DNA from 4 places in the Mesorhizobium sp. B1-1-7 genome. Region 4 is predicted to be linked to each of the others. Evidence: riboswitches for the same ligand, from Rfam matches in the RefSeq annotation. Region 4 holds a riboswitch; each other region holds the start of a gene.
What was found. Region 4 has a riboswitch for cobalamin ahead of bluB (5,6-dimethylbenzimidazole synthase). Riboswitches for the same ligand answer to the same signal wherever they lie in the genome.

Region 1 (7,794 bases), on a different contig from region 4:
GCGCCGAAGACAGGCTTCTGGTCAGCCGGTTCCGACTTCTTGGTCGAAGCCGTGTACGAGTTGTCGGTCGAAGTCACGGCAGGCTGGTTGGCGCCATTGGAGCCATAGTTGTCGCTGCCGGCGAAAGCGCCGCCGGAAACGGCCAGGACGGCGGCGGCAGCAAGGATGATCTTCTTCATTTCAAGTCTCCTGAATTTTGATGAATTTTTGAGTTCGCCAGGACGGCGGGCAAGCCGCCGTCAACTGGCGATCAGCCGTTAGTGGTTACCGAAGAGGTTGTGGTCGGCACCCTGGACAGGCGTCTGAGCAGCCGGTTCCGACTTCTTGACCGAAGCGGTGTACGAGCTGTCGACGGCAGTGGCTGCAGGGGTCGCATTCGAACCGTAATGGTCCGAACTATAATGGTCGCTACCAGCGAAGGCGCTGCCGGAAATGGCCAGAAGGGCGGCGGCAGTGAGAATGATCTTTTTCATTTTGGGTACTCCAGTATTTTTCCGTCCGTCTAGCGGCGTGTCTTGGGATGAAATCGCGTCGTTCGGACAGCCCCGATGTGGGAAAGCCAGATGGTCGTTTCCAATCACGAAGTTGTTCCGCGTGGACCATGAATCCACCACTTGAAATTGTACCACCGGCTTCCACATCAATTTTTTTCTTTTTGATATCAATCGATTAGATAAGACCAAGGGAGCCATCACCAACTGTGTCGGAGGCCCAGCGTTCACAACGTCCTGCACGCACCGTCAACAGAAACGAACCGTTCGGTTCGATTTTAGACTCCGCTAATAGTCACTTTTCGAAACTGTTAACCTTTTTTGGCTCCGGCCAAGGATCAAAAAACAACGTTTGGCGTGCTGGCGACGAGCCGGTTTCAAAGGTCGCGATCCTTGTCCAGACGACTTGCATGCGTGTCGCGCCGCATGGATGCGATGTCGTTTTCATGCCGACGCCGCGATGCGTGCCGTGATTAGATCACGCCATCTCAGGTGCCGCTTCGTGACGACGGAGTGGAGAATTGGGAAGCCGGTCAGAATCCGGCGCTGCCCCCGCAACGGTGGTGGAGTTCAAGTCGCAACGGGAGACCACTGGGCGAAAGCCTGGGAAGGTGTCGCGATGGTCCGCAAGGACGACTCCAGAGCCCGGAAACCAGCCCGAGATTGCTAGAACTCGACTGATCGCGGTGGGCGGTCAAGGGGCGGATGATGCATGCCCGGCTGGCGCCGGCCTGCGTCCGATCCTTCCTCCATCACCACCAGTTCAGTCCTTGGATATGAGGACAGGACATGGATGCTCGCAACGACATGCTGAGGCTCTTGAACAGCCGCAGACAGGGCTTTTCGCTGGAACAGCCCTTTTACACCGATCCGGACTACTTCAAGCTCGACATGGAGCTGATCTGGTATCGCGACTGGCTGTTCATCGGCCATGATTGCGAGTTGCCCAGGCCAGGCAGCTTCATCACCGTGCAGATCGGCGACTATCCGGTCGTGCTGGTGCGCGATCAGCAGGGCAAGATCAACGCCTTCCACAATTCCTGCCGCCATCGCGGCAGCCGCGTCTGCAATACCGACAAGGGCATGGCCGCCAAACTAGTCTGCCCCTACCACCAGTGGACCTATGAGCTGGATGGCCGCCTGCTGTTCGCCCGCCAGATGGCCGAGGGTTTCGACAAGAGCCAGTTCGGGCTGAAGCCGGTCGCCTGCGAAAGCGTCGCCGGCTATATCTTCATCTGCCTGGCGAAGGAGCCGGCCGACTTCGCGCCGATGCGGGCGATGATCGAACCCTACCTCAAGCCGCACCGGCTCGGCGAGGCGAAGATCGCCTTCGAGAGCACGATCATCGAGAAGGGCAACTGGAAGCTCGTCTGGGAAAACAACCGCGAGTGCTATCATTGCGCGGGCAATCACCCGGAATTGTGCAAGACATTCCCGGAAGCACCGACCGTGACCGGCGTGCAGGGCGCCGACAGCGATCCGGAGATGCTGGCGCACTGGGCGAAATGCGAGGCGGCCGGCCTGCCGAGCAAGTTCCGCATCGATCCGGCCGGACAGTATCGCGCCACCCGTGCGCCGCTGCTGCGCGATGCCGTCAGCTACACGATGAACGGCAAGCGGGCGGTGAGGAAGAACCTCTCCGACAGCGTCTCGGCCGACCGCATCGGCACCTTGATGCACTATCACTACCCGACGACATGGAACCATATCCTCATCGACCATGCCGTGACCTTCCGCGTGCTGCCGATCAGCGCCACGGAAACCGCCGTGACGACCAAATGGCTGGTCCACAAGGATGCGGTCGAGGGCGTCGACTACGATCTCGCCGAACTCACCCATGTGTGGACCGAGACCAACGACCAGGACCGCCGCATCGTCGAGGAGAACGCCTTCGGCATCCTGTCGCCGGCCTATGAGCCCGGCCCCTATTCGGAGTTGCACGAGGGAGGCGTCATCCAGTTCGTCGACTGGTACGCCCGCTTCATCGGTCCGCGCCTTGCCGAAGACGAAAAGCCGGCGCTGCGCAGCGTCGCGTGAGCTCATGTTGCCCAAACACGACATGAGCAGGGCAAGAAGGACCAGAGGATGAATGCGATGACGGATCTTGGCCTCTATCGCCATCTCGACCAGATGGCGCCGTGGAACGACCGGCTCCAGGTGCTGGAAGTGATCGGCGTCAGCGATGAGGCGCCCGACGTGAAGACCTTCACCTTCCGGTCCGACAACCAGACCTGGTTCCGCTACAAGCCGGGCCAGTTCGTGACGCTGGAGCTGCCGACATCGGATGGGCCGCTGATGCGCACCTACACGCTGTCATCGTCACCGTCGCGGCCATTCTCGATCGCGGTGACGGTAAAGGCGCAGGCCGGCAGCATCGGGACGCGCTGGATGTTCGACCATCTGGTGCCCGGCTCGCACGTCAAGGCCTATGGGCCGGCAGGCGACTTCTCGCTGCACAGCCATCCGGCGGCCAAATATCTGTTCATCTCGGCCGGTTCGGGCGTGACACCGATGATGTCGATGCTGCGCTGGCTGAACGATTGCGCGCCCTGGACCGATGTCGGCTTCGTCAACTGCGCGCGGCGCCCGGAAGAGATCATCTTCCGAAAGGAGCTCGAACTGCTCGGCGGCCATATGCCCGGCCTGTCGCTCGGCTTCATGATCGAGGAGCGGTCGAGCCGCGAGGGCTGGTACGGCCATATGGGCCGCATCGACGCGATCCGGCTGCCATTGCTGGCGCCGGATTTCCGCGAGCGCGAAATCTTCTGCTGCGGCCCCGATCCCTTCATGCGCGCCGTGCGCGGCATGCTTGAAGCCGCCGGCTTCGACATGACGCAATACCATCAGGAGAGCTTTGCGGTCCCTGCCGTGGAGGAGGTCCCGGCGCCGTTCGCGGCGCCCGCGGAAGGCGGCACGGTTGTTCCGTTCGAAGCGGCAACGCCAATCCGCTTCTCGCTTTCGGAGGTCGACGCCGAATGCGTCGCCGGCCAGACGGTGCTGCAGACGGCGCGCGCTTCGGGCGTGCGGATTCCCGCCGCCTGCGAATTCGGCCTGTGCGGAACCTGCAAGGTGAAGAAGGTCTCCGGCCATGTCGAGATGAGCCACAATGGCGGCATCCTCGATCATGAGATCGACGACGGCTTCATCCTGGCCTGTTGCTCCAAGCCGCTGTCGGCACTGGAAATCGAGGCGTAGTCGGCAGGCAGGGCCTGCGGTCGCGCTCGCCGGGCCTGCGGGCATCTTGCCAAAAACCCTGCAAATGGTTAGACGCCTCTACAACGGTAGGGTTGACCGTGAGGGCCGACGATCATCTGCGCGGCCTGCTTCGGCGGGGAGCAAACATGAGACAATCCGGCATCTATGCCATAGCGAGCAAGGACATCGTCTTTGAATCCTTCGACGGCGAAGCCGTCGTTCTCGACCTGACGACGGGCAAATATTTCGGCTTCTCGGATTCAGGCAGCAGGCTTTGGGATGCGCTGTCGTCCGGCGTGCCTGCCTCCGAACTGGTCGGCGCCGCAACGGCAGCCGGTGCGCTGGGTGCCGCCGAGATTGACGGCTTTGTTTCACAATTGCTCGAATTCGGCTTGCTGGCGGCCGTGACCGATGCCGCGGCAAGACCGGTTCCCAGCGAATTGCTGGCTCAGCTTGCGGGTGCCAGCGAGCCCCTCAAGGTCGATATCCATGACGACCTCGCCGATCTCATCGTCGTTGACCCCATCCACGAGGTCGAGGAACCCCTCGGTTGGCCCGCGGTGAAGCAGGCCCCCTGAGCACGCGCATCAGGCAGTCTCGTCGCTGGACGGCGTCGGAACAGGCAAACCATGCCGAAAGTCACTCTCGAGAACCTGGCGGACTACGCACGTCATGTACTGGTGCAGGCCGAAAGCAGCGCCACGCATTATCCGCTGACGCGCAAGGTGGGCCTGCCGCATCTCGAGCTGACCGCGCATCTGAGTGCCGGCGCGTTGGCGGATGCCGTCGTTCATGGCTTTGTCGCAGCCCCGGGCAACCGAGCAGCTGCCGATACCTGCCGCATCTTCGTCGCGCATCCCGGCGTGGATGGCATCGCGGCGCCGGCCAGTTGGGGCCAAGGACCCTTCACGCAGCATGCCTTCGCCAGCCGGCTGGCGGAAGCCGGACTGCGCGGCAACCATTTCCACGACCTGGATTTCTGGCAGTTCTACGACCCCGATCGCCGTCTGGGCGTGCAACTGATGACGGCCGATGACAGGTTCCCGCCTTGGGAGCCGGGGGCGCCGCTCCGCCCCTTCCTGCATTGGGAATATGCGGCGCGCGGCATGCGGCTGGCCCATGCGGGCACGCTGGGTGTCGGCGGCAAGGGAATTCTGCTCGCCGGATCGGGCGGCGCCGGCAAATCGGGAACGGTTGTCGCCGGCCTGCTCAACGGGCTCGACAGTGTCGGCGACGACTATGTGCTGATCGACCTTGCCAACGGGCCGACCGCGCATCCGTTGTTTGCCACGCTCAAACAGGATCCCGAAGGTTTCGGGCGGCTGGGCTTGAAACACCGGCTGAAGTCCTACGGTCTGCTCAACTGGCAAGGCAAGCACCAGTTCCGCATCGATGATATCGCGGCACGGCCAATACCCGCGCGGCTGGACATCGTCGCGTTGATGGTGCCTCATATCAGCGGGGGCGAGGCAAGTTCGATCATGCCCGTGTCGCGCAAGGCGGCAATGATTGCACTGGCGCCGTCCGGCATCTCGCAAATGCCTGGCGAGCGCGAGAGCGGCTTTCGCTTTTTCAGCGACCTCACCCGGCAGCTGCCATGCTACCAGCTCTCGCTGGGGACGCGCCCACAGGAGATCGCCGGCACGATTTCGGATTTCATCATGCGGAGCAACGCGTGAGATTGAGCGTCATCATGCCCGTCTACAACCGCGAGCACTATGTTGTTGCGGCCTTGCGATCGCTGCTCAGGCAGCGGGACGATGCCGAGCTCGATGTCATCGTCGTCGATGACGGGTCGACGGATGGCACCGCGGACACCGTCCGCGCCGTCATGCGGGAAGCATCGTGCATCCGGCTTTTCCACCAGGCCCACCAGGGTGTGGCAAGTGCGCGCAACACCGGCCTTGGCCAATTGCAGCCGCAGACGCAATTCGTATCGTTCCTGGACTCCGATGACATCTCGCCAGCCGGACGCTTCAAGGCCGACCTCGTCCATTTCAAAGCCGATCCGAGCCTGGACCTGACCTATTCCCTGATGATGATGGTCGAAGATCTCGACGACGAGATGCTGGAGCCGACCCCTGGCAGCCGCCGCAAGATCGCCCGAGGGCTTTCCTTGGCGGCAGGAACATTCAGCAGGAGGCTTATCGACCGGATCGGCAGCTTTGACGAGGCATTCCGTCAGGCCGAAGATACAGATTACCTGCTGCGCGTCTTTGAGAGCGGCCCCAGATTCGTGATGCCAGACACCATTGCGCTCTACTACAGACGCCACCCCGGCAACATGACCAGGGAGCCCGGCGTACCGCTTCGCGAGTACATGCGTGCGATCCACAAGTCGATGAAGCGGCGCAAGGCGGATCCCTCGCTGCATACGGTCGACGGCATTTTCGACCTGAAAGACTCCGCCGACTGGCGGTTCATGTGATATGTCGGGCGGCGAATTCATGATCCGGGGCGACACATGAAGCTGAGCGTGATCATGCCGGTCCACAATCGCGAACAGTTCGTTGGCCTCGCGCTGCGCTCGCTGCTCAGGCAACGCGAAAACGTCGATCTCGACATTATCGTCATCGACGATGGGTCGACCGACGGCACGGCGGCCGTCGTGCGGTCATTGGTGGACCAGGCGCCGTGCATACGTCTTTTCCAGCAGGCCAATGGCGGGGTCACCAGGGCGCGCAATGCCGGGCTGAAACAATTGCTGGCGCAGACGCGGCTGGTATCGTTTCTCGATTCCGACGACATCTCGCCGATAGGGCGCTTCGCGGCGGATATCGCCTGCTTCGAAGAGGATCCTGGCCTCGACCTGACCTATTCGCGCATGACGCTGGTCGACAAGATCGATGGCGAGACGCTGGAGCCGGCCGCCGACAGCCACGCCATCACTGTGCGGGGAATCCACCTGTCAGCCGGGATTTTTGCACGGGACCTCATCGAGCGCACCGGCGGCTTCGACGAGGACTTCAGGCAGGCGGAGGACACCGACTATCTGTTGCGCATCTTCGAGAGCCAGGCAAAATACATTATGCCCGATACGGTGGCTCTCTATTACAGGCGTCATCCCGGCAACATGACCAAGGAAGCCGATGTGCCCTTTCGCGAGTTCATGCGCGCCATCCACAAGTCGATGAAGCGCCGCAAGGCAGACCCCGGCTTGCGTCGGGTCGAGGGGATATTCGACTTCAAGGATCTCGCGCAGTGGCGGTTCCTGTAATGGCGGGCTACGGCGTCGTCATTCCGGCATTCAACGCGGCCGCAACCATCGGCGCGGCGCTGGACTCCGTTCTGGCCCAGACGATCAAGGCGGAAGCCATCGTCGTGGTCGATGACGGTTCGACCGACGATACGGTTGCCGTGATCGAGGCGATGAACCTGCCGGTGACGGTGCTGCGGCAAGAGAATGCAGGCCCCGGAAGCGCCACCACCAGGGGTTTTGACGCGCTCTCGACCCCGTTCGTCGCGACGCTCGACGCCGACGATCTGTGGCTGCCGGACAAGATCGAAAAACAGCTGGCCTGCCTCGACCGTGATCCCGGAACAGCGGGCGTCTTTGCGCACTGGCGGACATTTCGCGGCGACAGGCCCGATTTGCCCGAGACGACCAGCGTGGCAGGCTGGTCGCGCACGACGATGATGATCCGTCAGGAGGTGGTGACGGCCGTCGGCCCCATTGTCGACCCACAAGGCGGCCGCGGCGAGATGATCGACTGGATCGCCCGGGTTCGCGAGGCAGGCTTTGTCCTTGCCATGCTCGACGACGTGCTGGCCTTGCGCCGCATCAGGCCCGGCAGCCTCTCCCATGGACGCGATCCAGCGCGCGATCGCGGCTATCTCGAAGTCGCAAGGCTGGCCATGAAAAGGCGCGCGCAAGGCAGAGCGGGTGGCGGCTGATGGCCAAGGCTGTCCGCCGCATCACCCGCCGGTTTCCCGACTATGGTTGGTCCTGGCCGACCGGGGGTCTCGACCAGTTGCTCAAGGCGGCACTGCTCGATGACGAGGAAGCGGCAAGCCAATGCGCGATGCACTGGTTGGCCGCGAACGACATCGATCTCGTCTCCTTCCGCGAACACCGGCTGCTGGCCGCCATTTCGGACCGATTCGGCAG
Region 2 (7,794 bases), on a different contig from region 4:
ACGCCTATGTGACCGACCGCGCGCATCTGCGGCCCTATATGGACGTCCGCGACCGGCTGTTTTCCAGCCCGGCGCCGGCCTCGACGCTGATGATCGTCAGCGGATTTGCGCGGCCCGAATTCAAGGTCGAGATCGAAGCCATCGCGGCCGGGTGATCGACAGGCCGCCCGTCCCGCGCTAGGTCTGGCCGGTTCATCGAAGAGGCATGACATGACCGTTGCAAGAAGACGCGTGTGGTGGGGCGATTACCGGACCACCGAATACGCTTCGATCGATCCCGAGGCGACCATCGCCGTGCTGCCGGTGGCGGCGATCGAGCAGCATGGACCGCATCTGCCTGTGTCTACCGACACCTCGATCATGAACGGCATGCTGGACACCGTCATTTCGCGCCTGCCCGACGATCTCGACATCCGCATACTGCCGGTCCAGGCGGTGGGCAAGTCGAACGAGCATCTGCACGCGCCGGGTACTCTTACCCTGCCGGCAACGACGCTGGTCGAGGCCTGGACCGAGCTTGGCCTGTCGATCGCGCGCGCCGGTGTGCGCAAGCTCATCGTCGTCAACTCGCATGGCGGCAATGAAGAGATCATGGGCATCATCACGCGCGAATTTCGGGTGCGCGAGAAGATGCTGGCGGTGAAGACCAGTTGGCAGCGCTTCGGCCGCCCTGCCGGCATGTACACCGAGCTCGAGGATCGCCACGGCATTCATGGCGGCGATGTCGAGACCTCGCTGATGCTGCATTTCCGGCCGGATCTCGTCTACATGGGCAAGGCCGACAATTTCGTCTCCAACGTCGCCAAGGCCGAGCAGGAGTTTTCGCTGCTGCGCCACACCGGCACCCACGCCTTCGCCTGGATCGCCAGTGATCTCAGCCCGAACGGCGTGGTCGGCGACGCCAGCATCGCAACGGCGGAGAAAGGCCGGCTGACGGCTGAATATCAGGCCGATGGCTTCATCAGCCTGCTCAGGGACGTGCGCAAGGCGAAGTTGGCCGAGTGGCTGAAATAGCCGCCTAAACGTCGATCTTCAGCGCGAATGGCGTGCCCTCGAACGCATCCGCACCGCGCCCGATCGATTCGATCGCCTCGATCATGCGGCCATTGCGGTTAAGCAGCGCATCGGCCACCGCGATCAGCCGCGGGTTGGGCGTCGCCGATGGCGACAGGGCACGCAGCGTCTGCGCCAGTTCGGCCTCGTCGCGTTTCGGCGCCAGTGCGGCGGCGATGATGTAGGCCGACGCCGTCGAGCGGCTGATGCCGGCATAGCAATGCACGAGCATCGGCTTGGCCCGATCCCAGCGGCGCGCGAAATCGAGCAGGTTGCGCACATGCTCCTCGCCCGGCATGGTCATGCCGTCCTGCGCCACCGCGATGTCGTGCATTACGAGATGCAGATGGTTTTCCCGCGATATCGAGGACGGCCGAACAACCTCGGTTCCCGCTGCCAACAAGGACAGCATGCGGTCGGCGCCGGTTCTAGCCACAGTTTCCTCGATCTTCGCCAGTGAACAGACGTGGATCATCGCGCGATCTCCCTGGCGCCATCGTCGCGCCGTGACGCCCAGCCGGCAAGAGCCGATTCGAGCCGCTGCCACTCTTCCTCGCTCCCCGGCAGGCCGGCGCGCAGGACATGCGGCCGGTCGGAGAAATGCCGAAGCAGGATGCCGCTCTCGCCAAGTGCCGAAAACAGGCCGGCGGCATCCGCCAGACTGAGATAGCGAAACAGCGTGGTGCCGCCGGCGACAGCAACGCCGAAGCGGCCGAACAGGGCGTCCAGCCGCGCCGATGCCTCTATAAGGGAAGCCCGCATATCCTCCTGCCAGCCGATATCGGCAAGCGCGCGAATGCCGTACTCCAGCGCCGGGCCGGCGACAGCCCATGGCCCGAATTGCGTCTCCAGCAATTCCACCGTCAGCGCATCGGAAAGCGCAAACCCGAGCCGTAGGCCGGCCAGGCCAAAGAACTTGCCGAACGAGCGCAAGACGACGATGCCGCCCTGTCCGACATCGCCGGCAAGACTATGTTCGCGCGGACCGACATCCATGAATGCCTCGTCGACGACCAGCAGCCCGCCCTTGGCGCGCAATTGCACTGCCAACGCCAGCAACCGATCGCGCTCGATGATGCGCCCGTCCGGGTTGTTCGGATTGACGATGATGGCAAGGTCAGCTTCGGCCAGCATGGCAAAATCGCTGACTTCGCTCACCCGATGCCCGGCGATCGCTGCTGCGCGGGCATGTTCGGCGTAGGTCGGCCCCAGCACCAAAGCCTTGCCGGGCCTGGCCAGCGCCGCCACCCGCGGCAGCAGGATTTGCGTGCCCGGTGCCGCCATGACATGGGCTGGCGACGGCGCGCCGTAAGTGCTGGCCGCGATCGCTGCCAGTTCGCGCCCGCGCGCGGCCTCCGGCAATCGCGACAGCGAGGTGGCGGGCAGATCGAAAAGCGGGTAGGAGTGCGGATTGATACCGGTCGAGAGGTCGACGAAAGGCAGTACGGCGTTGGGGAAAAGCACCCTCGCCCGGCCAAGACTTCCACCATGGTCCACCGCTCCATCAAGAAGCTTCATGTCAGTCCTGATCGCTTTCCTGTCATTGGCCATCGAATTTTTTCTGGGTTATCCAGACTGGCTGTTTCGCGCCATCGGTCATCCGGTGACGTGGTTCGGCAGGCTGATATCCTTTCTCGACCTAAGGCTCAACCGCGCTACTGATCCCGACGCGCTGCGTCGCCAACGTGGCGTCCAGGCGCTGCTGGTCATCGTGCTGGTGCCGGCGGTGATCGGTCTCTGCGTACAGATCCTGCTCTGGTTCGTTCCCCTGGGGCTATTCGTCACCGCCCTCCTGGCGACATCGCTCCTGTCGCAGAAGAGCCTCTACGACCATGTCGAGGCCGTGGCCGATGCGCTGGACTCGGGCGGTCTCGCCATGGGCCGCGTCGCCGTCTCGCGCATCGTCGGCCGCGATCCGGAAACGCTGGACAGGGCCGGTGTCTGCCGCGCGGCGATCGAGAGCCTGGCCGAGAATTTTTCCGATGGCATCGTCGCCCCCGCCTTCTGGACCGGTGTCGGCGGACTCGCCGGCGGCGCCGCCTACAAGGCCGCCAACACCGCCGATTCGATGATTGGCCACCGCACCCCGCGCCACGAAGCTTTCGGCTGGGCGGCGGCGCGCTTCGACGACTGGATCAACCTGCCGGCGTCGCGGCTGACCGCTCTGCTGATCGTGCTGGCGGCTTTCCTGGTCAAGGGAGCCGACCACCGCAATGCCTGGCGCGCTGTGCGGCGCGATGCGAAAAAGCACCGCTCGCCCAATGCCGGCTGGCCGGAAGCGGCTATGGCCGGCGCACTTGGCCTGGCACTCGCGGGACCGCGCAGCTATGGCGGCGTGCTGGTAGACGACGTCTTCATGGGCGAAGGCGGCCGCCGCGAAGCCGACAGCCTCGACATCAGGCGGGCGCTGAAACTTTACCGCGTCGCCGATTATCTGCTGATCGGGCTGTTTGGGTTGGTCGCGGCGATCGCAATTGTGGCGTGATCTCACCATCCTCCTTGTAGAGAGGGTCGGCGCACAGCGCCGGGGTGGGGGGCGGCGCCCAGGCCCCTCCCCGCTCCGCTCCGCGGATCGACCTCCCCACAAGGGGGAGGGTAAGGAACATCAGAACTCTATCCCCTGCTGCGCCTTCACACCTGCCGAAAAATGGTGCTTGGTCACGCCCATCTCGGTGACCAGATCGGCCGCCTCGACCAGCGCCGGCTTGGCATTGCGGCCGGTGACGACGACATGCAGACCCTCGCGACGAGCCTTCAGCGCCGCAACCACCTTGTCGAGATCGAGATAGTCGTAGCGCAGCGCGATGTTGAGCTCGTCGAGCACGACGAGGCTGATCGACGGATCGGCGAGCAATTCAAGCGCCTTGGCCCAGGCGGCCTCGGCGGCCGCGATATCGCGCTTCAAATCCTGCGTCTCCCAGGTGAAACCCTCGCCCATCGCGTGCCAGACGACGCGGTCGCCGAAAGCGGCGAAAGCGTCTTTCTCGCCGGTGTGCCATTTGCCCTTGATGAACTGGACGACACCGACGCGTTTGCCATAGCCGAGCATTCTAAGCGCCAGGCCGAAAGCGGCCGTGGTCTTGCCCTTGCCAGGTCCGGTGTTGACGATCAGCAGGCCCTTCTCGACCGTCTTGCTTGCCACCTCGGCGTCCTGCACCGCCTTGCGCTTGGCCATCTTGGCGCGGTGGCGCTCTTCATTCTTGTCGTCGATGTGGGTCATCTCACTTCACCTTGAGCGGCAGCCCGGCCACCATCAAAAGCACCGTATCGGAAATCGCCGCGACCTGCTGGTTGAGCCGGCCGGCGGCATCGCGGAACCGACGTGCCAGGGCATTGTCCGGCACGATGCCTTGCCCGACTTCGTTGGACACCACGAACCAGGACCCGCGCGGTCGCAACAGCACGTCAGTCAGCCGTCGGCATTCCTGCTCGATATCGTGTTCGGCCAGCATGTGATTGGTCAGCCACAGAGTGAGGCAGTCGACAAGCACCGGCTGATTGTCCGGCAGGGCCTCGAGCGCGCCGGCGAGGTCCAGCGGCGCATCGATGGTCGACCACCCCTCGCTGCGCCGCGTCCGGTGCAGCGCGATGCGCTCACGCATCTCGTCGTCATAGGCTTCAGCGGTGGCGATATAGGTCCATGGCGAGGGCAAGGCCGTCGCCAGGGTCTCGGCGTGCGCGCTCTTGCCGGAGCGCGCGCCGCCAATGATGAAAGTCAGCTTGCCTCGATCAGGCAAAGCTGTCGCGCAGGCTGGTCGCGGTGCCGGTGAAGCGGCCGCGCACCACGCCGACGACCGCGCCGAGCACCAGCCAGAACACCAGATTGGTTACGGTCACCGCCACCACGAACTGATGATGCAGGCCTTCCGGGATCGGCGTCTCGAAACTGTCGGGCTGCGGCGCGCCGACAATATGCGGGGCGACGATCAAAGCCACGCCGAGGATCGCGAGCGGCAGCGATTTGCGGAAGGCGATCAGCCCAAGACCGATCGCCGTGGCCGCCACCGTCGAGACCCACCAAATCTGGCGCGGCAGCAACTCGGCCGCCGGCATCGCCGGCAGTTCCGGCGGCAGGCCGAGGCCAGGCGCCAGCGTGAACACGGCAAAACCTGCCAGGCCCCAGAACACGCCCTGGCGCCAATTGCCGATGCCGCCGGCGAATTCCGAGACCGCGACCAGGACCAGCGCGAAGCCGATGCCGGTGACGATGTTGGCAAGCACGCTGAAGCCGAAACGCTCGAAACCATCGGCCGGGGCCCAGCCTTCGTCTTCCGCCGGAGCGGCGGCTTCGGCCGGTGCAGGCGCGGCGGAACTCATGGCATTCCCCGCCGGTGCGGCGGTGCTCATGGCATTGGTATCCGCGGCAGTGGGCGCGGCATGGTCATGATGATGGCCGCCACCGGCCTGCTCGTAGACTTCGGCCTTGAGGATAAGCGGCACGGTGGCATAGGCCTGCATGCAGGCGAGAACGACGCCGGCCACGAGCCCTGCGATCGCCGCGATGAACACGACGTTGCGAAACAGGTTCATGATGTCAAATCCTCGTCAGTGGCAGGGAAACGCCATCGAATGACGATAGTCGTGGGCGGCATTGTGGACCGCATCGATATGCGAGAAGCCGACAAAGCCGACAACGAAGATGCCGAGCAGCGCGGCGAGCGCGAGCTGCATGAAGCGCGACTGCGAGGAGACCGAGGTGCCGAGGGAGACGGAAGCGGTATTCATGTCTTGTCCTTTCACCCTCCACCCGAGGGCATCGAAGTCAGTTTCCTGTCGCCGGCAGGTCTCCTGGCTCGCGGATAAGCGCCCTTCTCCACCTTCCCGAAGAAAAATCTTCAGTGGCATATGGAGAGGACTACCGCACACAGTTGCGGGGGCAGCCACGGCATTGGGCAACGATTGAGCCCGCACCGCATTCCCTCTTGGCTCCAAAACGGAACCGACGACAGCGTGACTATACGGAAAATCACGACACGCGGCAAACCAAATTCCGCCGGCAACCAGCGCGATTGCGCCATGCCGGCGACATCGGCCGTTCTCGGCACCACAATTGACAATTATCCCGGCCGGGTGTCGGCTGGCCACTTTACAGGAAGCCAGCCATGCAGCCTCCAGCCCTGCAGCCACCAGTTCTGCAGCCCAATGCCAGCGAGCGCGATTGCTACAACGGCCTGACCCGGGCCGAAGCGACGTTGCCGTCATCGGCCTATTGGGACGGCGAGAGCTATCGGCGCGACCTCGATGCGATCTGGTATCGAAGCTGGCTGCTCGTCTGCCGCGAGGCCGATCTTGCCCAACCGCTGGCGTTCCGCACTTTCCGCGTCGGCACGCAGGAAATCGTCGTGCTGCGCGACGAGACCGGCGAACTGCGCGCCTTCCACAACACCTGCCGGCATCGCGGCTCGCAGCTTTGCCAGGAAAGCGAAGGCCGGCTGAAGGCGCGGCTCATCACCTGCCCCTATCATGCCTGGTCGTATTCGCTGCGCGGCGACCTCGTGCGCGTGCCGTCGAAATCACTGCCCGAAGGCTTCGACAAGGCCGACCATCCGCTCTATCGCGTCGCACTGTCGGTGTGGCGCGGCTTCGTGTTCGTCAATTTGCAGGAGGACGCGAATTTGCAGGAGGACGCGGCCGGCTCGGCGCAGGCCTCCTTCGATCCCGCCTCCGGCGATCTCGGCAATTGGCCGCTGGAAACGCTGGTATCAGGCCATGTGCTGCGCAAGGTGATGAACTGCAACTGGAAGATTTTTTGGGAAAACTTCAACGAATGCCTACACTGCCCCGGCGTTCACAAGGACCTGTCGCGGCTGGTGCCGATCTATGGCCGCGGTCTGATGAGCCGGCATGACGACCCCGAATGGGTGCGCCACGCCGACAATGACGCGCCGGAATTTTCGGGTGGTTTGCGCGCCGGCGCCGAAACCTGGTCGCGCGACGGCAAGACCCATGCACCGGTCTTCGCGGATTTGACGCCAGCCGAGCGTGCCGCCGGCCAGACCTACGCCACCAGCATGCCCTCGATGTTCATCGTCGGTCATGTCGACTATGTCAGGACCGTGCGGCTGGTGCCGCTCGGCCCCGAACAGACCGGGCTGGTCGCGGAATGGCTGTTCGCGCCCGAAGCGCTCGATGCCCCGTCGGCCGACATCGACAACATCGTCGCCTTCGGCACGCAGGTGCTGGAGGAGGATGCGGCGATCTGCGAGGTCAACCAGAAGGGCCTGCGCTCCATGCGCCACAAAGCCGGCGTGCTGATGCCCGAGGAATATGATCTGCACCGCTTCCACAACTGGGTGCGCGAGCGCCACTCGGCGCTTTCGCCGTGACCGTCACAGTGACTTCGGCAGATACCGCCAGGTCACGAAGCCGCAAACCGCGGCCAGCAGGCTCAGCGTGACGAACACCGAGCCGAGCCCGAAGAAGATCAGCACCACGGAATAGACCAGCGGCGGCGTCAGCTCGGAAAAATCGAGATAGGTGCGGTAGACGGCTGCCATCTGCGCGCGCTCGTAGGAGCGTACCGAGCGCATGAAGGCGGTCGAGCCCAGCGCATCGAGCGCGATGGTGAAGAACGCGCCGCCAAGCAGGAAAGCGCCGGTCACCAGCGGAGCGGTCGCTCCCACCGTGCCCGCGGCCAGCAGCATCACCGACATGGCGAAATAGGCAAACGTCATGGTGCGCCGGCCGCCAAAGCGTTTTCCAGCCTTGCCCCAGAAGATGGCCATGAACAACAGCGCGTTG
Region 3 (7,794 bases), on a different contig from region 4:
ATTCGTGTGCCCGGTCCGGCCGCTGCGGTCCTGCCACTGTGACTGGTGGTCCAGCGACAGGCCGAGACGGCCAAGCAGGCTGTCGTTGCTGCCGGGAGCAACTCTTGCGCCGAAGGCGTCGGTGAACGCGTCGAGGTCGACGGACGACCAGGCAAGCTGCGCTTGCGGCGTCAGCGACCAGCTCGGGTCGAGCATGATACGCTTGCCCGCTTCGACGCCGAGTGCGTAGCCGACGCCGTTGTTACCATCGACCAGCCGCTGTCCGGCGGTCGCCGAGTCGAGATCGCTGTCATACCAGATCACCTGCGCCTGGCTGTCGAGGTAGAACCCTTCCGCGCCGTACCAGGTCAGCGAGCCTGAAACGCCGGTGCCGGTGCTGTCGATCGACCCGCCGCCGAATAGCGACGAGACATCGGCTGATACGGTGCCGTACTGGAAAGCGACACCGCCGATGAGCTGACCGGCGGCGGTGTCGGAAAGGAGCATGTCTGCGCCAGTCTGAAGCTTCCAGGTCGAAGTGTCGTAAGTCGTCCCGGTTGTGGAGTTTTCCGGATCGTAGGAGCCGCTGGTGCCCTCGATCCTGCCCCACAGGCCGATGCCTGCCTCGGCCCTCACATCGTCGGAAACCCCGTCGGCGCCTTGCGCTTCCACGGTCCACGACCGGTTGCCGAGTCGCTGCTGGAGCGTGCCTAGCTGGTTGAACGTCTGCAGCGCACCCGCATAGGCCTCGTACAGCGGTGCGCCGGCCTGATAGAGCGGCGTTCCGGGTCCACCGCCATCGATCAGGGCGGAACGCAGATACCAGTCGCCGTCGCCGGGTGTGCTCGTGCCGCCCTGGTAGAGCCGGTAGGCATAGGCGCCGCCGACCACCGCCTGATCGCCTTCGAAGGTGTAGTTGCCCTTTAGCGAGAAGCTGCCATTCGAGACGCCGCCGACATCGACGATCTTGATGCCTTCGACCGTCTGCGCCCCGCCGCCGCCGAGATTGACGACCTGGAGCGTGCCCGTGCCTGACGTACCCCCGGCGATAACCATCATGTTGGTTTGTGAGTTGTCTGCACCCAGGGCGGTGCCGATGAGAATATTGCCCCCATTGCCGACATAGTCGCCGCTGACGGTCAGCTTGCTTCCAAGACTGCCGGCAATGCCCACCGTTCCGGCGTTGGTCAGCCCTGCGATCGTCTGCGAGGTGCCGGCGAGATCGAGCGTCGCGCCCGAGGCGACCGAGAACTGCGAAGCGGAACTGAACGCGTTGGCCGCGCCCGCGGCGAGCGTGCCGCCATTGACCAAAGTGGCGCCGGCGAAAGCCGAGTTGTCCGAGGCCAGAACCACTGTTCCCAAGCCGTCCTTGACGAAATTTCCGGCGCCCGAGAGCGCGCCGGCATAGCTCGCATTGGCTGTTTGGTCGAAGGTGAACGAGGCGCCGGCGCCGATCGAGACATCGCCGCCGAAGCGCTCGGCCGCCGCGACGAGGCCGCCTTGGTCGATGGTCCAGTCCAGCAGCGACGTGCCTGAAAGGGTCAGCGTGCCGGCACCATCCTTCACCATCGCGCCGGTGCCGGAGATATCGCCGGCAAAGCTGGCGTCCATCGACTGGTCGAAGACGACCGTGCCGGCATTGCCGATGTCGCCCCGGATCGAGGCTGCATTGCCGACAAGCGTGCCGGCATTGACGATGTTGCCGCCCGTGTAGCTGTTGGACAAGTTGGTGACGTTGAGGGTACCCAAGCCGTCCTTGACCAGCGTGCCGGCGCCGGTCACCTGCCCGGTAAGGTCCAGTTGCGTGCCTCCGGGCCGTTTCAAAGCCGCCATTGCCATTGAGCTGGACATTGCGGGCAGTGGAAAAGCTGGCGGTCGTGCGCAACGTGCCGCCGCCGAAACTGAGATTGCCCGAAGTCGCGCCGAGATTGCCGTCGGCGGCCACTTGAAGTGTCCCGGCGTTGATCACCGTGCCGCCGCTATAGGTGTTGGCGCCGGTCAGGATCGTCGTTCCGCTGCCGATCTGGCTGACCGAGCCAGTGCCGCTGATAACGCCGCCATAGGTCAGCGCGTCGCTGCGGTTGAAGGCGAGCATGCCGGCGTTGGTGACGTCGCCGATGATCGAGCCGCTGGTGCCACCATTTCCCAGTTGCAGCGTGCCTTGCTGGATATCCCAGTTGGTGGTCGCCGTGCCATTGCCTGTCAGCATCCAGGTGCTGGCGCCCGTCTTCTGGAAGGTGTCGAAATTCCGGTATTGGGCCGCCGCGCCGATGGCCGAGACATCGAAACTGCCGTCAGCCGTGCCGCCCAGGCGCAGGATGTCGTTGGTACCGAGCGCGCTGCCGACGATATTCCCCTGAATGACCGACGTGGCCCATAGCTCCAGCGTGGCCTTGCTTGTCGCCGTCGCGCCGAACTGAATTGCATTGGTCTGGCCAATGCCGGCCTGGATGAGGCCGCTGTTGACGACGGCCAGGTTTGTTGTGCCGTTGCTGTCGATCGCCGCCGCGCCGTTTCCACCTTCCAACGTTCCGGCATTGGTAATCGATTGCAACTGGCTTCCACGGCCCCGGATGGCAACGTTGCCCACATTGACGCCAGTCAAGTCCGAACCGCCGGTAATCGTACCGTTGTTGACCACCGTGGCAGCACCAGCAAGGCCGTTCAGATAGAGCCCCATGCCGGCGCCCGTGCCCTGGCTGTTACCACCTTGCACCGTGCTGTTGTTGATGAACGACCCACCATTGTTGAGCGATACGCCAGCCGCTGAGTTGTTCGCGCTGCCTGTATATGCCAGGCTCGCACCACCACTGATCGTACCGTTGTTGATCAGGTCCGCACCATTGCCCACAACGACGCCTATGCCGCCTGCTTGTCCACTGACACTTGCGGTTCCGCCCGTGACCGAACCGTTGTTCACGACCTGGCCGCTGCTTCCGGCCAGGCTGTTCACGTAAAGCCCAGTTCCAGGAAAAATTGAGCCCGACGAACCGCCGCCAACAAGGGTGCCGTTGATGGTCAGCGAGCCGGCGCCGGGGAAACTGCCGGAAAAAGTAATGCTGCCCGCGGTGGGAGGCGAGGCGACCCCGGACAGAACGAAACCCTGAGTGTCGATGATCAGCGGTTTGGTGGGCATGGGCATGCCCGTGGGCGAAACCGCGAAGTTGCCTGTCAGCGTGATCGTGGCGTTGGGATCGGCGTCGGCGTTAGCCGCTGCGATCGCGGCGCGAAGCGAGCCATCGCTGTTGGCGACGTAGTTGCCCGCGATCGCCTGGCGCGGCGCCACCCCGGCAACGACCAGCACTGCCAGGGAAGCCCCCGCCAAAAACCGCCCGCGCGCCGCAGTCAAAACCCCGCCGCGCGCGTGAACCCGTCCCACCATGCCTTCGCCCCTAATTCCAGATGCCCGAACGCAGCATGAATGCTACCGCCCGGCAATCCGTCTATAGTCCAGAGGACTACCAAAACGCTAAGAATGTTGTGCAACTGCAACTATATAGCGGTGAGGATAAAATTTATATTTGTAGTATCTAAATTAGCCCATAAAACTATACAGGGGAGGCGGGCCTGCGGTGGCATTGATCGAGGGATCGCTTGGCCGGCCCTCTCTGCCGGCAGACGTCTCGGCTTTCCAGACAATAGGGGTTGACATTATCCGCAAATATCGCTTCTAACGTAATGTTATTACATTAATAAACAGCATCGCAAAAACCCGTTGCGGTGCGATCGATGGAAATCTACGGTGGGTGCGTGATGGTCCCCGCGCCGAAAGGCAAGGGGTGAAAAGGGAACACGGTGAGATCCCCGGAAAGGGGTCGAGACCGTGGCTGCCCCCGCAACTGTAAGCGGTGAGCACGATCCGAAATGCCACTGGCCGGCAAGGCTGGGAAGGCAGGATCGAGCCGAGACCCGCGAGCCAGGAGACCTGCCATCACGGAGTTGACCGGACGGGGTGTGCCGGGAGGAGACGTGGACGTCGGTCTTGTCGGCCGGCTCGCCAGCATCCTTCCGTCGCCTATCGAGAAAGACGGAAAGTTGGACGGCGCCATCGATCCCATTCATCCCCCGCATCGCATCATCGTGTGCACGCTTTGCCGCGGCGCCCCGAGTGGGATCAGGTCGGGCGAAAGCCTGTACATCCTGCGCTCCCGGCTCTCGGCCCCTGCGGTGGCGCGTGGTTTCACGGTCGAGGGCGTCGAGTGCATGGCGGGCTGCGCGCGGCCGCTGACGGTGGCCTTCCAGGCGCCGGGCAAGGCCGCCTATCTCTTCGGCTCCATCGACGCCCAGGCCGACGCCGGCGATCTCGTGCGGTTCGCCAGCCTCTATGCCTCGCTCGCCGACGGCTGGTGCAACTCCGGGCAACGTCCGCCGCGACTGGCTGGCAAGACCGTGGCCCGCATCCCGGGCACGCCTGCGGAGGGAAACCGATGACACCGCTCCTCGAAGCGCGCGATCTGGGCGCGACGGCGAACGGCCGGGACCTGGTCCAGTCGGCCAGCCTGTCGGTGGCATCGGGCGATCGCCTCGCCATCATCGGCCCCAACGGTGCCGGCAAGACCACGCTGCTGCGCATGCTGTCGGGCATGCTCAGGCCCAGTTCCGGGGAGGTGAAGCTTGGCGGCCGGCGCCTGGACAGGATTTCGGCCGCCGAGCGCGCGCTGCACATCGCCGTCGTCGGCCAGACCGACCAGCCGGATCCGCGGCTCGCGGTAATCGACTATGTCGAACTTGGCCGCGTCCCGCATGCCGGCTTGAGGCGCAGGAGCGAGGAACGCGACATCGTCGTTGACGCGCTGCGCCGGACCGGCCTGTTGCCGCTGCTTGGCCGCACCATCGGCTCGCTGTCGGGCGGCGAGCGCCAACGCTCTCAGCTTGCCCGCGCCATCGCCCAGCAACCGAAGGTCTTGTTCCTCGACGAGCCGACCAACCATCTCGACCCGCGCGCCCGTGGCGAATTGCTCGAACTCGTCGCCGGCTTCGGCATGACGGTGATCGCGGTGCTGCACGATCTGGCGTTGGTGGCGCCCTTCGCCACCAGGGTCGCGGTGATGAACGAAGCCCGGCTGCATGCGCTGGCGGCACCGCGCGAAGCGCTGACCCAGCAGCTGATCCGCGAGATCTTCGGCGTCGACGTGTTTCGCCTGCGCCACCCCACCGAGGACCGCGAACTGACGGTGTTCGACGTTCCGAACCGCGCCGCGCCGCCGTCCTGATCGAAGCCCATCCCTCATCCAAACCTGTTCAACCAAGGAGCAAAATCCGTGAAACGTCTCGCTATGTCGCTCTTCTTCTCGCTGCTGGCCTCGACGGCCTTGGCCTTTCCCGTCACGGTCGACAGCTGTGGCAAGCCGCTGACCTTCGACGCGCCGCCCAAGCGCGCCGTCATCCAGGATCTCAACATGGCCGAGATGGCCTTCGCGCTGAAGCTGCAGCCGTCGATCGTCGGCCTGACCGGCATCACCGGATGGTACAAGGTCGGTCCCGAATTCAAGGCCGAGCAGGGCTCCATCCCGGAACTGGCGCCAAAATACCCGACGCTCGAAAACCTGGTCGCCGCCGAGCCCGATTTCTTTTTTGCCGGCTGGTACTACGGCATGAAGCCGGGTGGCGAGGTGACGCCCGACACGCTGGCTCCGCGCGGCATCAAGACGCTTGTGCTGACCGAAAGCTGCGTCCATCTCGACAAGAGCAGGCCCGCCGCCTCGATGGACCTGCTCTATGGCGACGTCGAAAAGCTGGGCAAGATCTTCGGCAAGGAAGCCGACGCGGAAAAGCTCGTCTCCGGCTGGAAGGCACAACTGGCCGATATCACCGCGAAAGTCGGCAGCGCCAAGGCAACGCGGGTGTTCCTCTACGATTCCGGTGAGGACAAGCCGTTCACCGCCGGGAAATTCGCCATCCCGAGCGCCATGATCACCGCGGCCGGCGGCGACAACATCATGGCCGACATGGACACCAGCTGGGGCAACACGGACTGGGAAACGGTGGCGTCGCGCAACCCGCAATTCCTCATCCTGCTCGACTACCAGGATGGCGGCGGCTACAGGAAGCTGCTCGATTTCCTTAAAGAACACCCGGCGATGAAGGAGACGGACGCGGTCAAAAACGAGCGCTTCGTGGCGCTGCGCTATGCCGAACTGACGCCCGGACCGGCAAACATCGAGGCGATCGGCAAGATCGCCAGGGCGATGCATCCGGAAGCGTTCTGATGCATCTTGCGCTTACGCATAAATCCGGCGCGCTTTCGGGGCACAAGGCATTCACGCTGGCCACGGCGGCGGGCGCGGTGGCGATGGCGGCCCTGGTGCTGCTGTCGATCGCCTATGGGTCGACGCTGATACCCATGAGGGATGTCATTGCCGCACTTGGCCATGCCATCGGGCTGGAGGAACATTCGGTATCGGGCCCGATCGGCAAGATCGTCGTCGATCTCAGGTTGCCGCGTACGATCCTGGCGATCTGTGTCGGCGGGGGCCTGGGCATCGTCGGTGCGCTTTTGCAGACGGTGACCCGCAACGATCTAGCCGATCCTTTCCTGTTCGGCCTGTCGTCGGGAGCCGCGGCAGGCGCGGTTTCCGTCATCACCGTCTTTGGCGACAGTTTCGGCATCTGGACCTTGCCGGTCGCGGCTTTCACCGGCGGCATACTGGCGGCCTGTATCGTCCTGCTGCTGGTCGCGCGGGTGCGGGGGCAGGGCCCGGAGCGGCTGATCCTCGCCGGCCTTGCCGTCTCCTTCATGTTCACCGCATTGACCAACTATTTGGTCTTTGCCGGAGACCAGCGCGCGGCCCATTCGGTGCTGTTCTGGACGATGGGCGGGCTTGGGCTGGCGCGCTGGGACAATGTCTGGCTGGCTGCGGTGGGCGCCGGCACGATTGCGGTTTACGGGCTCTGGAACCACCGCCGGCTGGACGCTTTCCTGGCCGGTGAAAGCGCCGCCGAGAGCCTTGGCGTGCCGGTGGCGCGGATGCGCAGGGCGACATTTCTCGTCGCCGCCTTCTCGACGGCAATCCTGGTCTCGGTCGCCGGCGTCGTCGGCTTTGTCGGGCTGATGATCCCGCATCTGTCGCGCCCGCTGGCCGGTCCCTTGCATCTGCGCCTGATCGCGAGCTGCGCGCTGTTCGGGGCGGTGCTCTTGCTGGCAAGCGATCTCCTGGCCCGGACCTTGCTGCCGCCGCAGGAACTGCCCATCGGCATCATCACCAGCTCGCTTGGCGCCTTCTTCGTCGTCACCATGGTCCTCCGGAACCGCGTGTGAAGGCAGCGTGTCCTGCTCAGTTCGGCTGTTTCCGGGGTCGCGTCGTTCACCTGGTGCTCGCGGCGCTGGTCCTGCCGCCCTAGGCGAAAGATAGGCCCGCTGCGGGAGCAATGGGCCATCAACTTGGGCCGCGGCGAATTGCCCGATCGCACGTCGGCATTGGGCAGTGGGCCTAGTGGCCCCTATCACCCGGCTTGTGGCCCGCGTCGCGCGTGTCAGCCATGGTCAGACTTGCCGTGATTCCGACGGCGGTGGAGCAGAGGACGACGATAGCCAGAACCCTGAATATTGCACGTAGCATCTTACCCTCCTGTTCGCCGAAACCGGCCAATCCAGCGTCGGGAACGCCTGAATTATACTGCCTTTCTCAAGGGGAGTGACGACGCCCGGATACCGCAATCGGCCAGCCTGGCATGTCCTTTCGACGGAGTACGACGGCGCTTGCTGGGCAGCCGTGCCCGTCAGGATGGCGATTGCACCGGTCCCGCGCCGCTGCTGGCAGGCGAACTCCGGGCCCGGACTTTGCCGCCGCCGCAAGAACTGCCCATCGCAATCAT
Region 4 (7,794 bases):
GCACCACGTCGCCGTTGTCTTCGGCGACATCCGCGATGGAGAAGAGGTGCCTGTGCGCCTGCATTCCGAGGATGTGGTGACCGACGTCTTCGGCACCAGTCACCGGCTGGACGCCATCATGAAGGCAATGGGCGAGCGCAAGCGCGGCGTCATCGTCTATCTGCGTGAGGGCTCCGTCGGTGTCGCGCACCAGGAGCGCAAGCGCCCGGCGAGCGGCGAGCGCGAGGATCATGAGGAGGCCCGCCGGCGCGAGAATGAATGGCGCGAAATCGGCCTCGGCGCTCAGATCCTCAAGGATCTCGGCATCTCCTCGATCAATTTGATCGCCTCGCGCGAACGCCACTATGTCGGCCTCGAAGGGTTTGGCATCCATATCGCCAAAACCGAAATCATCTGAACTGCCAGTGATGATAGCGCCCGGTCCGTTCAAACCGGGCGCTTCGTGGATCATTCAGCAGGAACGACCGCCGCTTCGCATCCATCCAGCTCGCAATTGTGGATGGCGAGGCTGCTCTGCCCAAATAGTACCGTGACCAGCGCAATGGTGCCTGATGCCACCGAAACCCAGAACCCGTTCTGGGCGCCGAACGCGTCCACCACCGCACCGGCGGTGAACGACCCCAGCGCCATGCCGATGCCGATGCCTGTCATCACCCAGGTGATCCCCTCGGTCAGCATCGCTTCCGGCACATGTCGTTCGATCAGGCCGAACGCCGTGATGAAGGTAGGCGAGATCGCGACGCCGCTGATGAAGACGGTCAGCGCCAGCAGCGGCACGCTGTCGGCGGTGAGCGGCAGCAGGGTGCCGAGCGCGACCAGGGCGACCGCAATGGCAAGTTGGCGTTGCAGCGGCGCCTTGAGGTTGAACGCGCCGACGACGATGCCCAGCGCGAACGATCCCAGCGCATAGACGCCGATGACCAGGCTCGCGGCACCCGGCTGGCCGAGTTCCTTGGTGATCGCCACGGTGCTCACTTCGGTCGTGGCGAACGTCGCGCCGATGAAGATCAGGGCAAAGGTGATGATCTGCACCGGCCGCAGGCGGATCGCCGAACCGCCGGAGCCATTGGCTACCGGTCGCACTTTCGGCTCGGTCGAGCGCTGCAGGATGAAGGCCATCGATCCGACGGCGAGAAACAACGTGCTCGCCAGCATGCCCGCCTCCGGGAACAGGCCGGCACTGAGGCCCACCGACAGGGATGCTCCGGCGATATAGACCAACTCGTCCGCCGCCGATTCGAAGGCGAACGCGGTGTTCATCTGAGGCCGGCCCCGGAAAATCTCGGTCCAGCGCGCCCGTACCATTGCCGGCATGCTGGGCATGGCTGCCGCCAGCAGCGCGGACACGAACAGCGTCCACATAGGCCAGTCCTGATTGGCCGCTGCAATCAGCATGAGGAAAGCAAGCACGGAGATGATGGTGGTGGGCAGGACAATTGGGGTCTGGCCAAAGCGGTCCACCAGCCTTGATATTTGCGGCGCCAGGAAAGCGTTGGCCAGCGCGAATGTCGCCGAAACGGCGCCCGCCAGCCAGTACTCGCCGTGTGTCTGCGACAGCATCGCCACGATGCCGATCGGAGCCATGGCGATCGGCAAGCGCGCCATGAAGCCGGCAGTTGCAAAGCCCTTGGCGCCAGGGGCGCGAAAGATTTCCGAATAGGGGTTCTGCATGATGCTGTTCCTCGACAAAGGACAATTCGACAATTACATACGAGGCGTATGAGTGTTAGATAGACCATACGTCGCGTATGTCAATTGGCATACGAGACGTATGTGAATAGGGCCAGCCGGAATGCACAAACCACGCAAGGAGATGATCGCCGAGACGCGCGCCAAGCTGATCGCCGCGGCCCGCCAGGCCTTCGGCACCATCGGCTACGCCGAGGCGTCCATGGATGATTTCACCGCGTCGGCCGGGCTGACGCGCGGCGCTCTCTATCATCACTTCGGAGACAAGAAGGGGTTGCTGGAGGCGGTCATCGCCGAAATCGACGCCGAGATGGCGGCTCGGGTGAATGAGGTCGCATCGAGAGCGCCGAACCGCTGGCAACACTTCGTCGACGAGTGCACGACCTATATCGAGATGGCGCTGGAGCCGGAGATCCAGCGCATCATGTTCCGCGACGGCCCGGCCGTGCTGGGGGATCCGGCACAATGGTCGAATGCCAATGCCTGCGTCGGCTCAATGACCGATCATCTTGCCGCGCTGCAAGGGGAGGGGGTGGTCGTCCCGAGCGTCGACCCCGAAACCGCCGCACGGCTGATCAACGGCGCCAGCAGCCAGGCGGCGCAGCGGATCGCCAATTCGAACGATCCCGAGGCGACATCGAGGAAGGTGGTGGTGGCGTTCAAGCAACTGCTCGAAGGCCTGCTCAGGAAACCGGGTTCGCAGCCGAACTGATATCCCGTCCGCGGTCCGGGATACGCCCACGATTGACAATCTTCGGGTTGAGCGCATCCTCCCCAGCCATCTCTGAGGGGATTCGGGGCATGTGGGATTTCGATATCGGCAGGTCGGTGTCCATCATGATGCGGACCTGGCCCTTCATTGTCTTTCGCATGATCGTCTATTTCGGCATCACGCTGGCCTACATCATGGCGACCGGCACCGGTGCCTCGGTCGGCTATGGCGTCGGCCATATCTCCACAGATCCCGACGGGCCGATGTCCTTTGCCCTATGGGGCGGCGTGGTCGGCTTCGGCATCGTCTCGATCGCCGTCTACTGGATCCGCGAATACATCCTCTATGTCGTCAAGGCCGGCCATATCGCCGTCATGGTCCATCTGATTGACGGCCAGGACGTTCCCGGCGGCCAGGACCAGATCGCCTATGCCAGGCAAGTCGTGACCGAGCGGTTCGCCGAGGCCAACATCCTTTTCGTCGTCGACCAATTGGTCAAGGGCGCCATCCGCGCCATCACCGGCCTGCTTGGCGGCATTGCCGCCTTCCTGCCGATTCCGGGCCTGAGCGGCCTGGTCTCCTTCATCAACACGGTGATCCGCCTATCGCTGACCTATGTCGACGAGATCATCCTCGGCTACAATATCCGCATCAATTCGTCCTCGCCCTTCGAGACAGCGCGCCAAGGCGTGGTGCTCTACGCCCAGAACGGCAAGACCATGGTCAAGAACGCCGTCTGGCTGGCAGTCATCATGTGGGGCGTCTCTTTCGTCATCTTCTTGGCTATGCTGGCTCCTGCCGCCGCAATTCTCTTCATCATGCCGGGGCAACTGGCTGGTTGGGCCTTCGTGCTCGCCATCGTCTTTGCCTGGGCGTTCAAGGCGGCTTTCATCGAGCCCTTCGCCATCGCTTGCCTGATGCAGGTCTATTTCAAGACCATTGAGGGCCAGGTGCCCGATCCCGCCTGGGACGCTCGGCTCTCCGAGGCATCGTCGAAATTCAGGGAACTCAAGGACAAGGCGCTGGCCTCCTTCGGCGGCTCGCGCTGGGATACGGCGGGCGCGACACGCTGATCGGCCGGGCTTGCCGGCGCGGCATTGACGGCGTTGAGGCGTGCAACCGTCGATTTGAGCCGCACCTCGCCCTGACCGCAAAAAGTCTCGCTCTTGATCAGTTCGGGCAGCGGCAGGCGTCGGCCCCAGCCATGGGTTTCGAGGTCCGGTTTCGGCGCGAATTCGGAGACCCGGCCGACGCAGAGATAGGCGACCGGCGTCACGTGATCGGGAATAGCCAGCAGGCTCTTCAGCGCTTGCGACTCGATGATGCTGACCCAGCCGACGCCGACGCCCTCGGCGCGCGCCGCCAGCCAGAAATTCTGCACCGCGCAGACCGTGCTGTAGAGGTCCATTTCCGGATTGTGCCAGCGTCCCAGCGGCGAACCCTTCGACCGCTGCCGGTCGCAGGTGATGCAGATGTTGAGCGCGCTTTCGCAGATGCCTTCCAGCTTGAGCTTGCGGTAGAGCGCCTGCCTTTCCTGTTCGATGGCCGGAAGTTCCTGTTCGCGCGCGGCGAGGAACAGGTCGCGCACTTCCGCGCGCCGTGCGGCATCGCGGATGACGATGAAGTTCCACGGCTGCATGAAGCCGACCGACGGCGCGTGGTGGGCGGCAAGCAGCAGCCGCGCCAGCACCTCGTCGTCGAGCGCGTCGGGCAGGAAATGGCTGCGCACGTCACGCCGCGTGAACATGGCGCGGTAGACCGCGTCTCGCGCCATCTGGTCAAATCCGTCGCTACCAGGAGCGGTCATGTGTTCCGGCATCGCTTGTCCCCTTGCGATTGCTATCGATGCCAGCCGCCTGACCATGCGGATGACGATGTCTGCCAGGCCGGTCTTCTGGCTTGGGATCAACCCGCGTCCGATGCCTTCCCGTCATCGACAGTGGCATTTACCGGCGCGGTCCCCCTCACAGCGTTGGGCACGCCACGGAATTCAACCGTGTTCCCGATTCTCCCGCTTGCGGCGGGCACCAGGCAGTGTCCGCGACCTTACGCCGAACCGCCCAGGGCGCCAATCCCCGCAGCGACGCCAATGGACGCAGGCGTGATTTTCCCCAGCGATCGAGCCGCGATGCATGGCCATCGCGGCGCCGGGGCACTAGATAGGGAGCATGGCCACTCGTCTCTACACGCATCCGATCTTCCTCGAACACATCACGCCGCCTGGCCACCCCGAGCGGCCGGACCGCTTGCGCGCCATCGAGCGGGTGCTCGACGACGAGGCCTTCGCCGCACTCGATCGTGTCAAGGCGCCGGAAGGTGACGAGGCCACCATCCTCTACGCGCATCCCGCCGATTTCGTCGCCCGCGTGCGCGCCGCCATCCCTGACCAAGGCATCGCCCGCATCGATGCCGACACCACCGCCAGCCCGAAGAGCTGGCAAGCTGCGATCGCGGCGATCGGCGCCGCCAATGCGGCCGTCGACGATGTCTTTGAGGGCCGCGCCGACAATGTGTTCGTCGCAGCGCGGCCCCCTGGCCACCATGCCGAAAAAACCACGGCCATGGGCTTCTGCCTCTTCAACACGGCGGCCATCGCCGCGCGTTATGCACAGAAGAAGCATGGCGTCGAACGCGTCGCGGTCGTCGACTGGGACGTGCATCACGGCAACGGCACGCAGGACATTTTCTGGGACGATCCTTCGGTGCTCTATTGCTCCACGCATCAGATGCCGCTCTACCCCGGCACCGGCGCGAAGGACGAGACCGGCGCCGGCAACATCGTCAACGCGCCGCTTGCGCCGCAGACCGGCAGTGAGGTATTTCGCGACGCCTTCCTGTCGCGCGTGCTGCCGGCGCTCGACAATTTCGCGCCGGATTTGATCATCATTTCCGCGGGCTTCGATGCGCACCACCGCGACCCGCTGGCCGAGATCAACCTGACCGAGGACGATTTCGATTGGGCGACCGGCCAGCTGATGCAGCGCGCCGCGCGCCACAGCCGCAACCGGCTCGTCAGCCTGCTCGAGGGCGGCTACGATCTGCAGGGATTGGCATTTTCGGTCGCCGCCCATGTCGGGCGACTGATGAAAGGATGAATGATGGCTGGTGAGACCAACGAAGACGTCAAGGCGATGAGCTTCGAACAGGCACTCGACGCGCTGGAGAAGATCGTCGATGATCTGGAGCGCGGCGACGTACCGCTCGACCAGTCGATCAAGATCTATGAGCGCGGCGAGGCGTTGAAGGTGCATTGCGACCGGCTGTTGAAGGCCGCCGAGGACAAGGTCGAGAAGATCAGGCTGTCGCGCGACGGCAAGCCAGTCGGGACGGAGCCGCTCGACGCGGACTAGAGCAATTCCAGGAAAAGTGTGAGACGGTTTTCCGTCCGGAATTGCGTTAAAACAAAGAGATAGGGTGAACCGCTCTTGGAGCGCGGTCTCACCGGTTTTTGGACACGATCATGTTTGAGGATTAGAGTTCGTCCCGATTGAAACGGCTCCAGGACAAGAGGAGATACGGAAGCGATGTGCAGAAACATCAAGACCCTGTTCAATTTTGATCCGCCGGCAACCAACGACGAAGTCCGCGACGCGGCACTTCAGTTCGTCCGCAAGCTGAGCGGAACGACGCGGCCCTCGAAGCAGAACCAGCACGCGTTCGACCATGCGGTCGAAGCTATCGCGGCATCGGCACGCGAGCTTCTCGATTCGCTTGAAACCAACCAGCATCCGCGCAATCGCGAAGAGGTTGCGGCCAAACTGCGGGCAAAGGCGGCGATCCGCTTCGCCTGATGTGGCCAGGGCGGTCCTTGGCCGCCGACAAGGAGAGTTCATGAGCTTCTTCCCCGGGGAGGATCCCGAAGCCGGCGACGCCTTCGCAAGCGACCAGATCGAGCTGATGGTCATCCCGAATGCCAAGGACATTGGCGGCTTTGAAGTCCGCCGCGCCTTGCCGACCGCCAAGAGACGGCTGGTCGGTCCGTTCATCTTCTTCGACCGCATGGGACCGGCGATCCTGCGCGCCGGCCAGGCGCTCGATGTCCGCCCGCATCCGCATATAGGCCTGTCGACGGTGACCTATCTGTTCGACGGCAAGATCCGCCATCGTGATTCCCTCGGCACCGAAATGGTGATCCAGCCCGGCGACGTGAACCTGATGACCGCCGGCCGCGGCATCGTGCACTCCGAGCGCACGCCCGAAGAACTGCGCGGCGCGCCGATGTCCATCTCCGGCCTGCAGACGTGGCTGGCGCTGCCGGACGACAAGGAAGAGGTGGCCCCGGTGTTCGAGAACACCGCTGTCTTGCGGCTTCCCGATATCGACGCCGAAGGCGTCAGCGGCCGCGTCGTCATCGGCGATTTCCAGGGACTGCGCTCCCCGGTGAGGACCGACTCCGAGACGCTCTACGCCGATCTCAGGCTTGCGCCGGGCGCCAGTGTGAAAATCCCGCCCGATGCCGAAGAACGCGCCGTCTATACGCTTGAAGGCGAGGTCTCGATTTCGGGCGACGTCTTCCCGGCGGAGCGTCTGCTGGTGTTCCGTCCCGGCGATGAGATCATCGTATCGTCGCAAACCGGTGCGCATTTCATGCTGTTCGGCGGCGCCTCGCTCGGTTCGAAGCGGTATATCTGGTGGAATTTCGTCTCGTCGTCCAAGGAGCGCATCGAACAGGCCAAGCAGGAATGGAAGACGGGCCGCTTCGATATCGTTCCAGGAGATGAGGAAGAGTTTATTCCGTTGCCGGAAGGCTGAAGAAGATCGGCGAGGGGACCTGATTGATCCGCGTCGCTGACACGCATTTACTTTCGCCGGCCGGCGGCCTATCCCGCCGTTGAACAGAAAGCCCGAGCACCCGTGAACGCAACGCCGCAGACGCCGCTTCTCGACAAGGTCCGCATTCCGGCGGATCTGCGCGCGCTTGCCGAGAGCGAGCTGCCTCAGCTTGCGTCCGAGCTTCGCCTCGAACTGATCGACGCCGTGTCTCGCACCGGCGGCCACCTTGGCGCCGGCCTTGGCGTGGTCGAACTGACGGTGGCGCTGCACTATGTCTTCGACACGCCGGATGACCGGCTGATCTGGGATGTTGGCCACCAGGCCTATCCGCACAAGATCCTGACCGGCCGCCGCGACCGTATCCGCACACTGCGCCAGGAAGGCGGCCTGTCCGGTTTCACCCGCCGCGCCGAGAGCGAATACGATCCCTTTGGCGCCGCCCATTCCTCGACATCGATATCGGCCGGCCTCGGCATGGCCGCCGCGCGCGACCTCTCTGGCGGCCGCAACAATGTCATCGCCGTCATCGGCGACGGCGCCATGTCGGCCGGCATGGCCTATGAGGCGATGAACAATGCCGGCGCGCTCGATGCCCGTCTCATCGTCATCCTCAACGACAA

Region 1: it holds a riboswitch for cobalamin, as region 4 does, so the genes downstream of both, FJ978_RS22080 (aromatic ring-hydroxylating dioxygenase subunit alpha) here and bluB (5,6-dimethylbenzimidazole synthase) in region 4, are expected to answer to the same signal.
Region 2: it holds a riboswitch for cobalamin, as region 4 does, so the genes downstream of both, FJ978_RS29010 (CbtB domain-containing protein) here and bluB (5,6-dimethylbenzimidazole synthase) in region 4, are expected to answer to the same signal.
Region 3: it holds a riboswitch for cobalamin, as region 4 does, so the genes downstream of both, FJ978_RS08325 (DUF1636 family protein) here and bluB (5,6-dimethylbenzimidazole synthase) in region 4, are expected to answer to the same signal.

What each region holds. Positions count from the first base shown of each region.
Region 1 covers NZ_VFWQ01000013.1:36-7,829, forward strand. The annotation lists gene FJ978_RS22070 (DUF680 domain-containing protein) at 1-179, opposite strand, end outside; gene FJ978_RS22075 (DUF680 domain-containing protein) at 258-473, opposite strand; cobalamin riboswitch at 965-1,167, shown strand; gene FJ978_RS22080 (aromatic ring-hydroxylating dioxygenase subunit alpha) at 1,281-2,528, shown strand; gene FJ978_RS22085 (hybrid-cluster NAD(P)-dependent oxidoreductase) at 2,586-3,686, shown strand; gene FJ978_RS22090 (PqqD family peptide modification chaperone) at 3,833-4,264, shown strand; gene FJ978_RS22095 (serine kinase) at 4,316-5,365, shown strand; gene FJ978_RS22100 (glycosyltransferase) at 5,362-6,114, shown strand; gene FJ978_RS22105 (glycosyltransferase) at 6,151-6,903, shown strand; gene FJ978_RS22110 (glycosyltransferase family A protein) at 6,888-7,580, shown strand; gene FJ978_RS22115 (nucleotidyltransferase family protein) at 7,580-7,794, shown strand, end outside.
Region 2 covers NZ_VFWQ01000023.1:630-8,423, reverse strand. The annotation lists gene FJ978_RS29050 (RidA family protein) at 1-155, shown strand, start outside; gene FJ978_RS29045 (creatininase family protein) at 211-1,014, shown strand; gene FJ978_RS29040 (tyrosine phosphatase family protein) at 1,019-1,528, opposite strand; gene cobD (threonine-phosphate decarboxylase CobD) at 1,525-2,571, opposite strand; gene cbiB (adenosylcobinamide-phosphate synthase CbiB) at 2,570-3,538, shown strand; gene cobO (cob(I)yrinic acid a,c-diamide adenosyltransferase) at 3,659-4,273, opposite strand; gene cobU (bifunctional adenosylcobinamide kinase/adenosylcobinamide-phosphate guanylyltransferase) at 4,275-4,790, opposite strand; gene FJ978_RS29015 (CbtA family protein) at 4,783-5,583, opposite strand; gene FJ978_RS29010 (CbtB domain-containing protein) at 5,599-5,778, opposite strand; cobalamin riboswitch at 5,814-6,012, opposite strand; gene FJ978_RS29005 (aromatic ring-hydroxylating dioxygenase subunit alpha) at 6,186-7,379, shown strand; partial or broken gene FJ978_RS29000 (MFS transporter) at 7,383-7,794, opposite strand, start outside.
Region 3 covers NZ_VFWQ01000004.1:241,673-249,466, reverse strand. The annotation lists gene FJ978_RS08340 (autotransporter outer membrane beta-barrel domain-containing protein) at 1-1,803, opposite strand, end outside; gene FJ978_RS33110 (hypothetical protein) at 1,784-2,359, shown strand; gene FJ978_RS32730 (hypothetical protein) at 3,087-3,236, shown strand; cobalamin riboswitch at 3,717-3,927, shown strand; gene FJ978_RS08325 (DUF1636 family protein) at 3,949-4,410, shown strand; gene FJ978_RS08320 (ABC transporter ATP-binding protein) at 4,407-5,192, shown strand; gene FJ978_RS08315 (ABC transporter substrate-binding protein) at 5,241-6,188, shown strand; gene FJ978_RS08310 (iron ABC transporter permease) at 6,188-7,237, shown strand; partial or broken gene FJ978_RS08305 (iron ABC transporter permease) at 7,730-7,794, shown strand, end outside.
Region 4 covers NZ_VFWQ01000014.1:100,722-108,515, reverse strand. The annotation lists gene ribB (3,4-dihydroxy-2-butanone-4-phosphate synthase) at 1-397, shown strand, start outside; gene FJ978_RS23635 (MFS transporter) at 448-1,671, opposite strand; gene FJ978_RS23630 (TetR/AcrR family transcriptional regulator) at 1,793-2,401, shown strand; gene FJ978_RS23625 (hypothetical protein) at 2,491-3,474, shown strand; partial or broken gene bluB (5,6-dimethylbenzimidazole synthase) at 3,540-4,220, opposite strand; cobalamin riboswitch at 4,268-4,448, opposite strand; gene FJ978_RS23615 (histone deacetylase family protein) at 4,570-5,496, shown strand; gene FJ978_RS23610 (exodeoxyribonuclease VII small subunit) at 5,500-5,751, shown strand; gene FJ978_RS23605 (DUF2277 domain-containing protein) at 5,926-6,192, shown strand; gene FJ978_RS23600 (pirin family protein) at 6,233-7,153, shown strand; gene dxs (1-deoxy-D-xylulose-5-phosphate synthase) at 7,256-7,794, shown strand, end outside.